DNA from 2 places in the Streptomyces sp. NPDC053560 genome. Region 1 is predicted to be linked to the other one. Evidence: riboswitches for the same ligand, from Rfam matches in the RefSeq annotation. Region 1 holds a riboswitch; the other holds the start of a gene.
What was found. A riboswitch is a leader RNA that binds a small molecule or an ion and turns the genes downstream of it on or off. The one in region 1 is predicted to bind thiamine pyrophosphate.

Region 1 (5,937 bases):
AGGTGTGCGGTACGGGCGGGTGCGCGGGGGAGACTCCGCCCCGCCCGTCAGGCCGTACCGGCCCAGGCCTGCGCGTACGCGCGCGCCGCGGCCCGCGGCTCGGCGGCGGCGCAGATGCCCGAGACGACAGCGCCGCCCGCCGCGCCCGCGGCCCGCAGCAGCGGCATGTCCGCCACCGTCACCCCGCCGATCGCCACCGCCGGGAGAGGGGTGGGCAGCGCCAGCCGGCCGAAGCCCTCGACGCCCAGCTCCGGCGGCGCGTCCGCCTTGGTACGGGTCGCGTGCAGCGCGCCGATGCCGACGTAGTCGACCCGGGCCGGCTCCTTGGCGGCGGCCCGCAGTTCCTCCTCCGCCGCGGCGCTCAGCCCGATCACCGCGTCCGGCCCGACGAGCGAGCGGACGGCGGCCACCGGCAGGTCGGACTGGCCGACATGGACCCCGGTCACCCGTGCCCCGGCCGCACGCGCCGCGAGGAACACGTCCACCCGGTCGTTGACGAACAGCGCGACCCGCTCCGGCAGCACCGCGGCGATCCGCACCACCGTCTCCAGGAAGTCCCGTGCGGCGGTGTCCTTCTCGCGCACCTGCACGGCGGTGACGCCGCCCGCCACGGCCTCGGCGACCGTGCCCGGTACGTCCCGGCCGCACGCCGCGGCCTGTGCCGCGTCGGTGACCAGGTACACGGAGAGGTCCGGGTGTGTGCCCGGAGTGCCGTCCGGGGGAGTGCCGTTCACGCCCACGAGATCGCCGCCCGCTTGCCGAGCGTGTCCTCGTCCAGGCCGTACAGCGCGTCCAGGAAGGCGGCCGCGAAGCTGCCGGGTCCGGCGCTGCGCTCCGCCGCGACCTCGGCGGCCACGGTGTAGACCGCCACGGCGGCGGTCGCGGCGGCGAGCCGGTCGGCCTGCGCCGCGCCCTCCGGTGTGGTCGGCGGCGCGAACGCCGCGAGCACCGCGCCCAGCGCGCAGCCGCCGCCGGTCACCCGCGTCAGCAGCGGGTCCCCGTTGGCGACGCGTACGGCCCGCTCGCCGTCGGTGAGCAGGTCGACGGGGCCGGAGACCGCGACCACGGCACCCGTGGCGCGGGCCAGCTCACCCGCGGCGGCGGCCGCCGACTCGACCTCGTCGGTGGCGTCCACGCCGCGCCCGCCGCCGCCCGTTCCGGCGACCGCGATGATCTCCGAGGCGTTGCCGCGGATGACGGCCGGGCCCTGGGTGACGAGTTCGCGCGCCAGCGCGGTCCGCACGGGCAGCGAGCCGACCGCGACCGGGTCCAGCACCCAGGGCGTGCCCGCCGCTGCCGCTCCGGCGACCGCCTCGGTCATGGCCGCGCGCTGCTCGGCGTGCGGGGTGCCCACATTGACCAGGACCCCGGAGGCGGCGCCGGCGAACGGGCCGGCCTCCTCGGGGATGTCCACCATCGCCGGGGCCGCGCCCAGTGCGAGCAGGACGTTCGCCGTGAAGTTGGCGACCACCTGGTTGGTGAGGCACTGGACCAGTGGTGTTTCATGGCGTACGCGGTTGAGGGCCTGCCGGGTGAAGGCGAGCAGGTCGTCGGGCGGACGCGTCATAGGGGCATTCCTCCGTGACATCCCTTCGCTGGTGCGATCCAGATCAGGTTCGACGGGTGTGATCTCAGCCCTTGAGATGGGGCACCCCGTGTCTCGTGTGCCTCACCATGCTACCCGCACCACCCCGTTCCCGATCGGGAACCCCGACCTCTGGAATCCCCATGACCATCGAGAGGCCCGTCTTCGACGGGCGCATGCCCGCCGGCGCCGGTGACCTGTCCGTCGAGAAGCACGGCATCGGCCCGGTGCCGGAGAGCAACCGCTACGGCCGGCCCGGCCGTCTCTTCACCGTGTGGTTCGCGCCCAACCTGACCATGACCGGCGTGTTCACCGGCACCGTCGGCATCGGCCTCGGGCTCGACTTCTGGACGGCGTTCGCCGCGATGGCGCTCGGCACGCTGCTCGGCGCCGCCCCGTCCGCGTACCTCGGCACGTGGGGGAGTCTCACCGGAACCGGCCAACTCCCGCTCTCCCGGCTGGCGTTCGGCCGCGGTGTGGTGCTGCCCGGCGTCCTTCAGTGGCTGTCCTCCATCGCCTGGGACGCGCTGATCGGACTGTTCGGCGGGGACGCGCTGGCCCGGCTGGTGGGCTGGCCGTTCTGGCTGGGCGCGCTGACGGTGCTGCTGCTCCAGGGCGTCGTCGGCGTCCTCGGGTACGAGGCCATCCACCGCCTCCAGACCGTGATGACCTTCGTGCTGGGCGCGGCCTTCCTCGCCCTCAGCGTCAAGCTTCTCAACGGTGTTCCGCTGCCGTCGGCCGCCAGCGCGCACGGCGCCGACCGGGCCGGCGCGTTCTTGCTGACCACCACCGTCGCGCTGAGCCTGGCGATCTCCTGGGCGCCGTACGCCTCGGACTTCAGCCGCTACCTGCCGCGCTCGGCGTCCCGGCAGCGGATGTTCTGGTACGCGCTGTTCGGCATGGCCGCCGCGTACCTCTGGGTGCAGACGCTCGGCCTGTGGGCCGCGGGCCTGTTCACCGACCAGACGGCGGCGGGCGTGCACGAACTGCTCGGCGGCGGGGCGCTCGGCGCCTTCGGACTGCTGGCCATCGCCGCGTCCGCGGTGTGCAGCAACGCCATGAACGACTACAGCGGTTCCCTCGCTCTGCAGACGGCGGGCGTGCGCATTCCCCGGCCGCTCGCCGCGGCCGTCGCCGCCGTGCTCGGTTTCCTGCTCGTGCTGTGGATGCACGCCGCCGACACCACCGCCCGTTTCCAGAACGTGCTGCTCTTCGTCGGTTACTGGATTCCCGGCTTCATCGGCGTCGTCGTGGTCGACTGGCTCGCCCGCGCGAGGGAGCGTGGCGGCCGGCCCGTCGAGGTGCACGAGGAATTCGCCCGGCCGCGGCCGTGGTGGCCGGCGGCGCTCGCCTTCGCCGGTGCGTTCGCCGTCGCGGTGCCCTTCATGAACACCTCGCTGTACGTCGGCCCGGTCGCCGAGGCGCTGCACGGCGCGGACCTGGCGTACTACGTGGCCTTCGTCGTCTCCGTGGCGGTCTACGCGCCGCTTCGGCTGCGCCGCGACTGACCGCTTCCGGACACAACAAACCCCGGTCGCATTGGCGGCCGGGGTGGACTTCCGCGTATATTGGGAGATTCGCATGCCGAGAAATAATTCAGGCAGGGCGAAGCTAACTGGAGTCATCTTAACCAGGCGGGAGTCGAATTGTCAATCCAGGTGCCGGGCGGGGAATCGGGCGTGGGGCCGGACCGGGCCGCCGACGAGGAGATGCGCCGCGAGCAGGAATTCATCGACATGCTCTACGAGCGCCTCGGCGAGCTGCGGGCCGGCGCGGGCGCCGCTGTCCAGGGCGCCCTCGCGGTCGCCGACGCCGGCACGATGCAGGCGCGGCTGGAGCGTGACGTGACCGTCGCCGAGCAGGCCGGTGTGCTCGCCGCCCTCGACGCGGGCGAGCACGGCCTGTGCTTCGGCCGGCTCTCCTTCCGCGACGGCAGCGACCACCACATCGGCCGGATCGGCATCCGGCGCGACGACGCCGAGCACACGCCGCTGGTCATCGACTGGCGCGCCGACGTCGCGCGGCCCTTCTACCTCGCCACAGGCCACACCCCGATGGGGCTGCGCCGCCGGCGCCACATCTCCACCGAGGGCCGCCGCGTCACCGCCCTGCACGACGAGCTGATGGACCTCGCCGACACGGTGCGCACCGGCCACGAGGGCACCGACGCCGACACCGTGCTGCTCGCGGCGCTGGACGCGGCCCGCACCGGCCGCATGCACGACATCGTGCAGACCATCCAGGCCGAGCAGGACCGCATCATCCGCGCCCCGCACCGCGGCGTCATGGTCGTCGAGGGCGGCCCCGGCACCGGCAAGACCGTCGTCGCCCTGCACCGCGCCGCGTACCTGCTCTACGCCCACCGCGAAGTGCTCGCCCGGCGCGCGGTCCTCATCGTCGGCCCCAACCCGGCGTTCCTCGGCTACATCGGTGAGGTGCTGCCCGCGCTCGGCGAGACCGGCGTGCTGCTCGCCTCGCCCGGCGAACTCTTCCCCGGCGTCACCGCCACCGGCACCGACACGCCCCGGGCCGCCGCGGTCAAGGGCGGTTCCGCGATGGCCGACGCACTGGCCGCGTACGTACGCGACCGCCAGCGGCTGCCCGAGCCGGACACGATCGTCCCGCACGAGGACGGCGATCTGCTGCTGGACGCGGACATCGTCCTGGAGGCCCGCCACCAGGCGCGCGAGACCAGGCTGCCGCACAACCTCGCACGCGCGCACTTCGCCTTCCGCATCATCGACGCGCTGACCGCCCAGCTCGCCGACCGGCTCGGCGCCGACCCGTACGGCGGCCCCAACTTCCTCGGGCCCGACGACATCGCCCAGCTCGGCAAGGCCGTCGCGGCCAGCGCCGAGGTGCACGCCGTCATCGCCGACCTCTGGCCCGTCCTCACCCCGCAGCAGTTGGTCGCGGACTTCCTCGCCGACCCGGTGCACCTCCCCGAGGCCGACGCGGCCGCGATCCGGCGCTCCGGCGGTGAGTGGACCGCCGCCGACATCCCGCTGCTGGACGAGGCCGCCGAGCTGCTCGGTGACGACGACTCGGCCGCGCAGGCCGCCGCCGAGGCCGAGCGCCAGGAGCGCATCGCCTACGCACAGGGCGTGATCGACCTCGCGTACGCCTCACGCACGCACGAGTTCGAGGGCAAGGACGACGAGGATTCGGAGGTACTGGGCGTCCAGGACCTCATCGACGCCGAGTTGCTCGCCGACCGGCAGGAGGAGGCCGACCACCGCACCGCGGCCGAGCGCGCCGCCGCCGACCGCACCTGGGCCTTCGGCCACATCATCGTCGACGAGGCGCAGGAGCTGTCCGCCATGATGTGGCGGCTGCTGATGCGCCGCTGCCCGACCCGCTCGATGACACTGGTCGGCGACCCGGCGCAGACCGCCGAGCCCGGCAGCTGCGGCACGTGGGAGTCCATCCTCACGCCGTACGTCGGCGACCGCTGGGAGCACGTGCGCCTCGGCGTCAACTACCGCACCCCCGCCGAGATCATGGAGGTCGCGGCGGCGGCGCTCCGGGCGGCCTACGCCGGTACGCCGACGGCCGAGGCCTTCGAACCGCCGCGCTCGGTCCGCTCCACCGGCGTACCGCCCTGGTCCCACCGCACCGACGACCTGCCGCGCGCGGTCGCCGAGGCGGTCGCCCGGGAGACCGGCAGCGAGGGCCGCCTCGCGGTCATCGCCCAGCGCCACCACCATGAAGCGCTGCTGGCCGCCGTGCCCACCGCGTCGGCGGGCACGGCCCCCGACCTCACCAGCCCGGTCGTGCTGCTGGACCCGCGGCAGGCCAAGGGGCTGGAGTTCGACACGGTGCTCGTGGCGGAGCCCGCCGAGTTCGGCGTGAGCGACCTCTACGTCGCCCTCACCCGCGCCACGCAGCGGCTCGGCGTGGTCCACACGCGGCCGCTCCCGGCGGGGCTGGAGGGGCTGGCGGCGCACTGAGCACGGCGGCCGGCGGCAGTGCTGTCCCGGCCGTCGACAGCCGAACCCTCATCGCCCTACCCTGTGTTCGTCATTCCGGCCGTTGGCCGGAATGACGAACACAGTCGGCGCGGCGGAGGGTGGGTGAGCGGCATGGGACGACTGGTCCCTGCGGTGACCCGGGCACTGGACATACTCGAACTGTTCCTGGAGGCGGAGGGTCCGCAGTCGGCACCCGACGTGGTCCGGAAGCTGCAACTGCCGCGTACCACCGTGCACGAGCTGCTCACCACGCTGGCGGCCCGTTCCTACCTTGTTCCCGTACCCGACCAGCCGGGCCGCTACCGCCTCGGGGTCCGCGCGTACCAGCTCGGCAGCCGGTACGCGGAACAGCTCGACCTCGCGGCCGAGGGGCAGCGGGTG
Region 2 (5,937 bases), on a different contig from region 1:
AGGCGACATTGCCCGCCACGTCGCGCTGCGGGAAGAGCTGGTGGTCCTGGAACATCAGCCCGACGCCGCGCTGGTGGGTCGGTACGGTACGCAGGTCCCGACCGTCCAGTACGACCTCTCCCGCGTCGGCCTGCTGCAGCCCGGCGATCACCCGCAGCAGGGTGGACTTGCCGCTGCCACTGGGACCGAGGACGCAGACCGTCTCGTGCTCGGCGACGTCCAGCCCCACCGTGTCCAGCGCGGTGTGCGCCCCGAAGCGCACGGTGAGGCCGCCGAGCCGCAGCAACGGCGCCCCGGACGGGGCGTGCTCGGCGGGCGCGGCGTGCTCGGCGGACGCGGCGTGCTCGGCGGACGCGGCGGAACCCTCCGCCGGGTTTTCGGTCACCTAGAACTCTCCCGTCCGGTCGGTGCGTATCCGCTCCAGCACCAGCAGGGCCGCCGCGCACACCACCATCAGAATCGTCGACAGGGCCATCGCCTGCCCGTAGTTGAGCTCCCCCGCGCGCCCCAGCAGCCGGGCCACGGCCACCGGCAGGGTGGGCCGGTCCGGGCTCGCGATGAACACCGTCGCGCCGAACTCGCCGAGCGACACGGCGAAGGCGAAGCCGGCCGCGATGAGCAGCGCCCGCCGCACCAGCGGCAGGTCCACCTCGCGCCACACCTGCCAGGGCGCGGCCCCCAGCACCGCGGCGGCCTCCCGCAGCCGCCCGTCCACCGCGCGCAGCACCGGCAGCATGGTCCGTACGACGAAGGGCACGCCCACGAGAGCCTGCGCGAGCGGCACCAGCCACCATGAGGCGCGCAGGTCGAGCGGCGGCTCGTCCAGCGAGATCAGGAAGCCGAAGCCGACGGTCACGGCGGAGACGCCGAGCGGCAGCATGAGCAGCGCGTCGAAGCCGCGGACGAGCCGGCCGCCGCCCCGCCGTGCCAGCGCCGCCGCGGCCAGGCCGCCGACGGCGACGGCGATCGCGGTCGCGGCCACCCCGTACGCCAGCGAGTTCCACAGGGCCGTCAGCGGCGGCACGGTGAACGTCGAGTCGGCGCCGGCCGCGGCCTGCAGCGCCCGGTAGAAGGCCAGGCCGTGGCCGTCGGGTCCGGCGAAGGACCGCTCGACCAGTACGGCCAGCGGCAGCACCAGCAGGACGACGATCACCGCGAGCGTGCTCCACAGCAGCGCCCACTGCCCGGCCCCGCGCGGCCGGCGCGCCGTGCGCGCCGCGTCCACGAGCCTCAGCGCGCTCTCGCGGCGCCGGGCCGTCCACGCGTGCAGCCCGAGAAGGGCGAGGACCGCGGCGAACTGCAGCAGGGTGAGCACCGCTGCGGTCGGCAGGTCCAGGAAGTCGGCGGTCTGCCGGTAGATCTCCACTTCGAGGGTGGCGTAGCGCGGCCCCCCGAGGATCTGCACGATGCCGAACGAGGTGAAGGTGAAGAGGAAGACCATCAGCGCAGCGGCGGCCACGGCGGGCGCGAGCGCGGGCAGGGTCACCTGCCGCCAGGCCGCGAACCGCCCGGCGCCCAGCACCCGCGCTGCCTCTTCCTGCCGCGGGTCCAGCGCTCCCCAGAGCCCGCCGACGGTCCGTACGACGACCGCGTAGTTGAAGAAGACGTGCGCGAGCAGGATCGCCCAGACCGAGGTGTCCAGCCGTACGCCCCAGAGGTCGTCCAGGAGCCCGCCGCGGCCGACGAGCGCGAGGAAGGCGGAGCCGACGACGACGGTGGGCAGCACGAACGGCACGGTGACGACCGCCCGCAGCAGCCTCTTTCCGGGGAACTCGAAGCGTGCGAACACGTACGCGCCGGGGAGCGCGATCAGCAGCGTGAGTGCCGTGGAAGCCGCCGCCTGCCAGACGGTGAACCACAGCACGTGCAGCAGGTCGGGGTCGCCGAGCACGTCCGCCGCCCGCCCCCACTGCCAGCTGCCGCCCTCCCGCAGCCCCCGCCCGACGATCGTGACGACGGGGTAGGCGAAGAAGAGGACGAAGAAGGCGGCCGGCAGCGCCATCAGCGCGAGCCGGGCCGCCGCGGCACGACGGTCCGTGGCACGGGCGGCCGGCGCACCGGCCGCTTCACCCTCCCCCGCCGTCACTTCGCTTTCTCCCGGCGTCACTTCGGGTTCCCCCTCCGTCACTTCAGGACGAGCGACGACCACTGCTTGATCCACTGTTCGCGGTTCTTGCTGATCTCGTCGGGCGCCACCGTCTTCGGGTCGTCGATCTTCTGCCCGTACCCGGTGAACAGTTCGGGCACCTTCGCACCCTCGACGGCCGGGTTCACGAACATCTGCAGCGGCATGTCCTCCTGGAACTCCTTGCTGATCAGGAAGTCCAGCAGCGCCTTGCCGCCCTTCTCGTTCGCCGCGCCCTTCAGCAGTCCGGCGAACTCGATCTGCCGGAAGCAGGTACCGGTGGCGACGCCGGTCGGCGCCTCCTTCGGGGCCGGCTTCTTGTCCATCACCTCGGCCGGCGGGCTGGAGGCGTACGAGACGACCAGCGGCTTGTCGCCCTTGCCGCCACCGCCCCCGGATCCGGAGAACCGCTCGTAGTACGCCTGTTCCCAGCCGTCGACGGCCTCGACGCCGTTGGCCTTGAGCTTCTTCCAGTAGTCCTGCCAGCCGGCCTTGCCGTACTCCGCGACGGTCCCGAGCTGGAAGGCCAGCCCCGGCGACGACGTGGCCGGGTTCTCGGTGACCAGCAGCCCCTTGTACTCGGGCTTGAGGAGGTCGTCGAAGGTCTTCGGCGGCGCGATCCGGTGCTTCTTGAAGTACGCCTTGTCGTAGTTCACGCAGGTGTCGCCGTAGTCGACGGGCGTCACGCGGTGCTGCGCCCTGTCCAGCTGCAGCTTCTCCGGCACCCCGGCCAGCCCCTTGGCCTTGTACGGCGTGAACAGCCCCTCGTCCAGCCCGCGCGAGAGCAGCGTGTTGTCGATGCCGAAGAAGACATCGCCCTGCGGGTTGCCCTTGGTCAGCACCGCCTGATTGACGGCCTTCCCGGCGTCCCCGCCCTTGACCATCTGCACCTTGTAGCCGCTGCGCCGCTCGAACTCGGCCAGCACGGACTTCGAGACGGCGAAGGAGTCGTGCGAGACGAGCTTGACGGTCTTGCTGTCGGCCGACCCGCCGCCGGACGTACCGCAGCCGGCCAGCGCCGTACCGCCCACCGCGACGGCGACGGCCGCCGCCACGGCGTTCCTGATGGTGCTCACTGGTTCATTCCTCCTGGCTGGCCAGGAAGAGACGCGGCCCCGCCCCCGGCGTCCGGTGGACCGGAGCCGCGGGCGGGGCGCAACAGCATGAGGAGACCGAACTTCCTACCCGGAATGACCCGGGCGAGGTTCAAGGGTCTGCGGCAGCGGCATCGGCTTCACTGCTCGCACTCTCAGCGCTGTGGCGCTCCCCTGTCGGATGGTGTGCGTTATGGGTGATGTACGAACGTTCGACGCCACGGTACCAGCGCGCCGCCGCCCTTCCGAGGGCCCACGTGCTGCCCTCGGTGCCCTCAGCGCCCTGATCTCGGGGTTCTCAGCACTCCGCCCGGAGCGCCCCTTGGTTCGTCAGAGCTGGCCCGTCAGCGCTCCGAGGCCGCGAGCTGGCCGCACGCGCCGTCGATCTCCTGCCCACGGGTGTCGCGCACCGTCACCGGCACGCCGTGCGCCGCGATCGCCTCGACGAACGCCTTCTCGTCCTCGGGCCGGGAGGCGGTCCACTTCGAGCCGGGGGTGGGGTTCAGCGGAATCAGGTTCACATGCACCCGCTTCCCCTTGAGCAGCCGCCCGAGCAGGTCACCCCGCCACGCCTGGTCATTGATGTCCCGGATCAGTGCGTACTCGATCGAGATACGGCGCCCGGACTTCTCCGCGTACGTCCACGCCGCGTCCAGCACCTCACGCACCTTCCAGCGCGTGTTCACCGGCACGAGCGTGTCCCGCAGCTCGTCGTCCGGCGCGTGCAGCGAGACCGCCAGCCGGCACTTGAAGCCCTCGTCGGCGAAGCGCAGCATCGCCGGCACCAGCCCCACCGTGGACACGGTGATCCCCCGCTGCGACAGCCCCAGCCCGTCCGGCTCGGGGTCGGTCAGCCGCCGGATGGCCCCCGTCACCCGGTTGTAGTTGGCGAGCGGCTCGCCCATGCCCATAAAAACGATGTTCGACAGCCGCGCCGGCCCGCCAGGGATCTCCCCGTCCCGGAGCGCCCGCATCCCATCGACGATCTGATGAACGATCTCGGCCGTCGAGAGGTTCCGGTCCAGCCCCGCCTGCCCCGTCGCGCAGAACGGGCAGTTCATGCCGCACCCGGCCTGCGAGGAGATGCACATCGTGACGCGGTCCGGGTACCGCATCAGCACCGACTCGACCAGCGTCCCGTCGAAGAGCTTCCACAGCGTCTTCCGGGTCTGGTCGTCGTCGCACGAGATGTGCCGCACCACACTCATCAGCTCCGGCAGCATCTCGGCCGCGAGCTTCTCCCGCGCGGCGGCCGGGATGTCTGTCCACTGCTCCGGGTCGTGCGCGTACCGCGCGAAGTAGTGCTGCGAAAGCTGCTTGGCGCGGAACGGCTTCTCCCCGATCGCCGCCACGGCCTCCTTGCGCTCAGCAGGCGTGAGATCGGCAAGATGCCGCGGCGGCTTCTTGGCCCCCCGCGGCGCGACAAAAGTAAGTTCTCCAGGTGCAGGCATGGTCCATCCAGTGTGGCAGATCAACTAGCCCGACCCAGGTGAGAGCGGGGTGGGGGCCGTCACCCTCGGGCGTCACCTGTCGTCGTTGGCCGCCCTCGCACGGCCCAGGGACGGCCCAGGGCCGAAGGGCCATTTTTCGAAAACGCCCATCCGCCGTAGCGCTTCATATATAGAGTTAGCGGCATGGAGACACCTTTCCGTATCACGTCAGCGACGCTCGACGTGCTGGAGGCGTTCTTGGAAGCTCAGGATGAGCTTCATGGCTTCGCGGTGGCCCAGGCGGCAGGTAAGGCAACCGGAAGCGTTTATCCGATCTTGGCCCGCATGGAGCAGGCTGGTTGGCTAGAGAGTCACTGGGAGGCAGAGCACCCCACCCCTGGGCGACCTCGTCGCCGCTTCTACGAGCTGTCCCCGGAAGGGCTGTCGAACGCGCGACAGCTCCTCATTGAGAGGCGCGGCGGCCTTCCCGCTCCCGCCCCGAAGCGCCTAGGGAGGCCTGCTCTCGGGTTCCTGCGGCAACCGGGGTGTGCTCAGTGATCGAACTGGTCGTTTCCACATTGGTCAGCATGCTCGTGGCCGAGGGGACGGAGGTAGCGCCTTGGGCTGCTCGCAAGGTGGTCCGATGGGCCGCACATAGCCTCGGCGATCCGACCGCCGTCGAGCGTTACGAAGAAGAGTGGCTGGCGATCCTGGAAGAACGCCCCGGCAAGCTATTCAAGCTGATCACGGCCCTAGGGCTTCTCCTCCCGGCGCGGAGGCTGCGGAATCAACTACAGCGAGTCCCGCACTCTCGCGGGAACCCGCTGATCGCCTGGCGCTACTGCGGAGCAGTGCTCCGTACCGGTCACTGCTGCCGGCGGAAGTCCCTGCGCCCGTGGGGGCGGTGCCGCATCCACCGCATCTCGACTCAGCGACGCCTCGAAGCATCCGTCGGCTGACGGTCACAGCACTGGATCTACACCACAGCGGTCGGCCAACGATCTCGAAAACTGTCGTGGCGGCAACGCCACCGTGGGTTCAAATCCCACAGTCTCCGCACTTAGAGGGCCCCTGACCAGGGAATCTGGCCGGGGGCCTCCCTCTTTCTCGGCGCCTGTCAGGGCCCTCTACTCCCCGTGGTGGTGGTTCCCCGCAGTGTGGGGCACGCGCGGGGCACGCTCTCTACCAGCCCTTGCCCCAGATCGGCTGGAGAGCAGAGGCGATGCCCGACAGCACTGCGGCAATGCCGCCTACCGTTGCCAGGGCTGTCGTCGCGTTCGGGAAAAGG

Region 2: it holds a riboswitch for thiamine pyrophosphate, as region 1 does, so the genes downstream of both, ACIGQF_RS17475 (thiamine ABC transporter substrate binding subunit) here and thiM (hydroxyethylthiazole kinase) in region 1, are expected to answer to the same signal.

What each region holds. Positions count from the first base shown of each region.
Region 1 is NZ_JBITXI010000009.1:100,589-106,525, reverse strand. Features, by position in the region: gene ACIGQF_RS22380 (DedA family protein) at 1-1, shown strand, start outside; gene thiE (thiamine phosphate synthase) at 48-734, opposite strand; gene thiM (hydroxyethylthiazole kinase) at 731-1,567, opposite strand; TPP riboswitch at 1,571-1,666, opposite strand; gene ACIGQF_RS22365 (purine-cytosine permease family protein) at 1,729-3,093, shown strand; gene ACIGQF_RS22360 (HelD family protein) at 3,295-5,535, shown strand; gene ACIGQF_RS22355 (IclR family transcriptional regulator) at 5,668-5,937, shown strand, end outside.
Region 2 is NZ_JBITXI010000006.1:450,789-456,725, reverse strand. Features, by position in the region: gene ACIGQF_RS17485 (ABC transporter ATP-binding protein) at 1-286, opposite strand, end outside; gene ACIGQF_RS17480 (ABC transporter permease) at 386-2,002, opposite strand; gene ACIGQF_RS17475 (thiamine ABC transporter substrate binding subunit) at 2,125-3,201, opposite strand; TPP riboswitch at 3,286-3,405, opposite strand; gene rlmN (23S rRNA (adenine(2503)-C(2))-methyltransferase RlmN) at 3,564-4,670, opposite strand; gene ACIGQF_RS17465 (PadR family transcriptional regulator) at 4,854-5,207, shown strand; gene ACIGQF_RS17460 (hypothetical protein) at 5,832-5,937, opposite strand, start outside.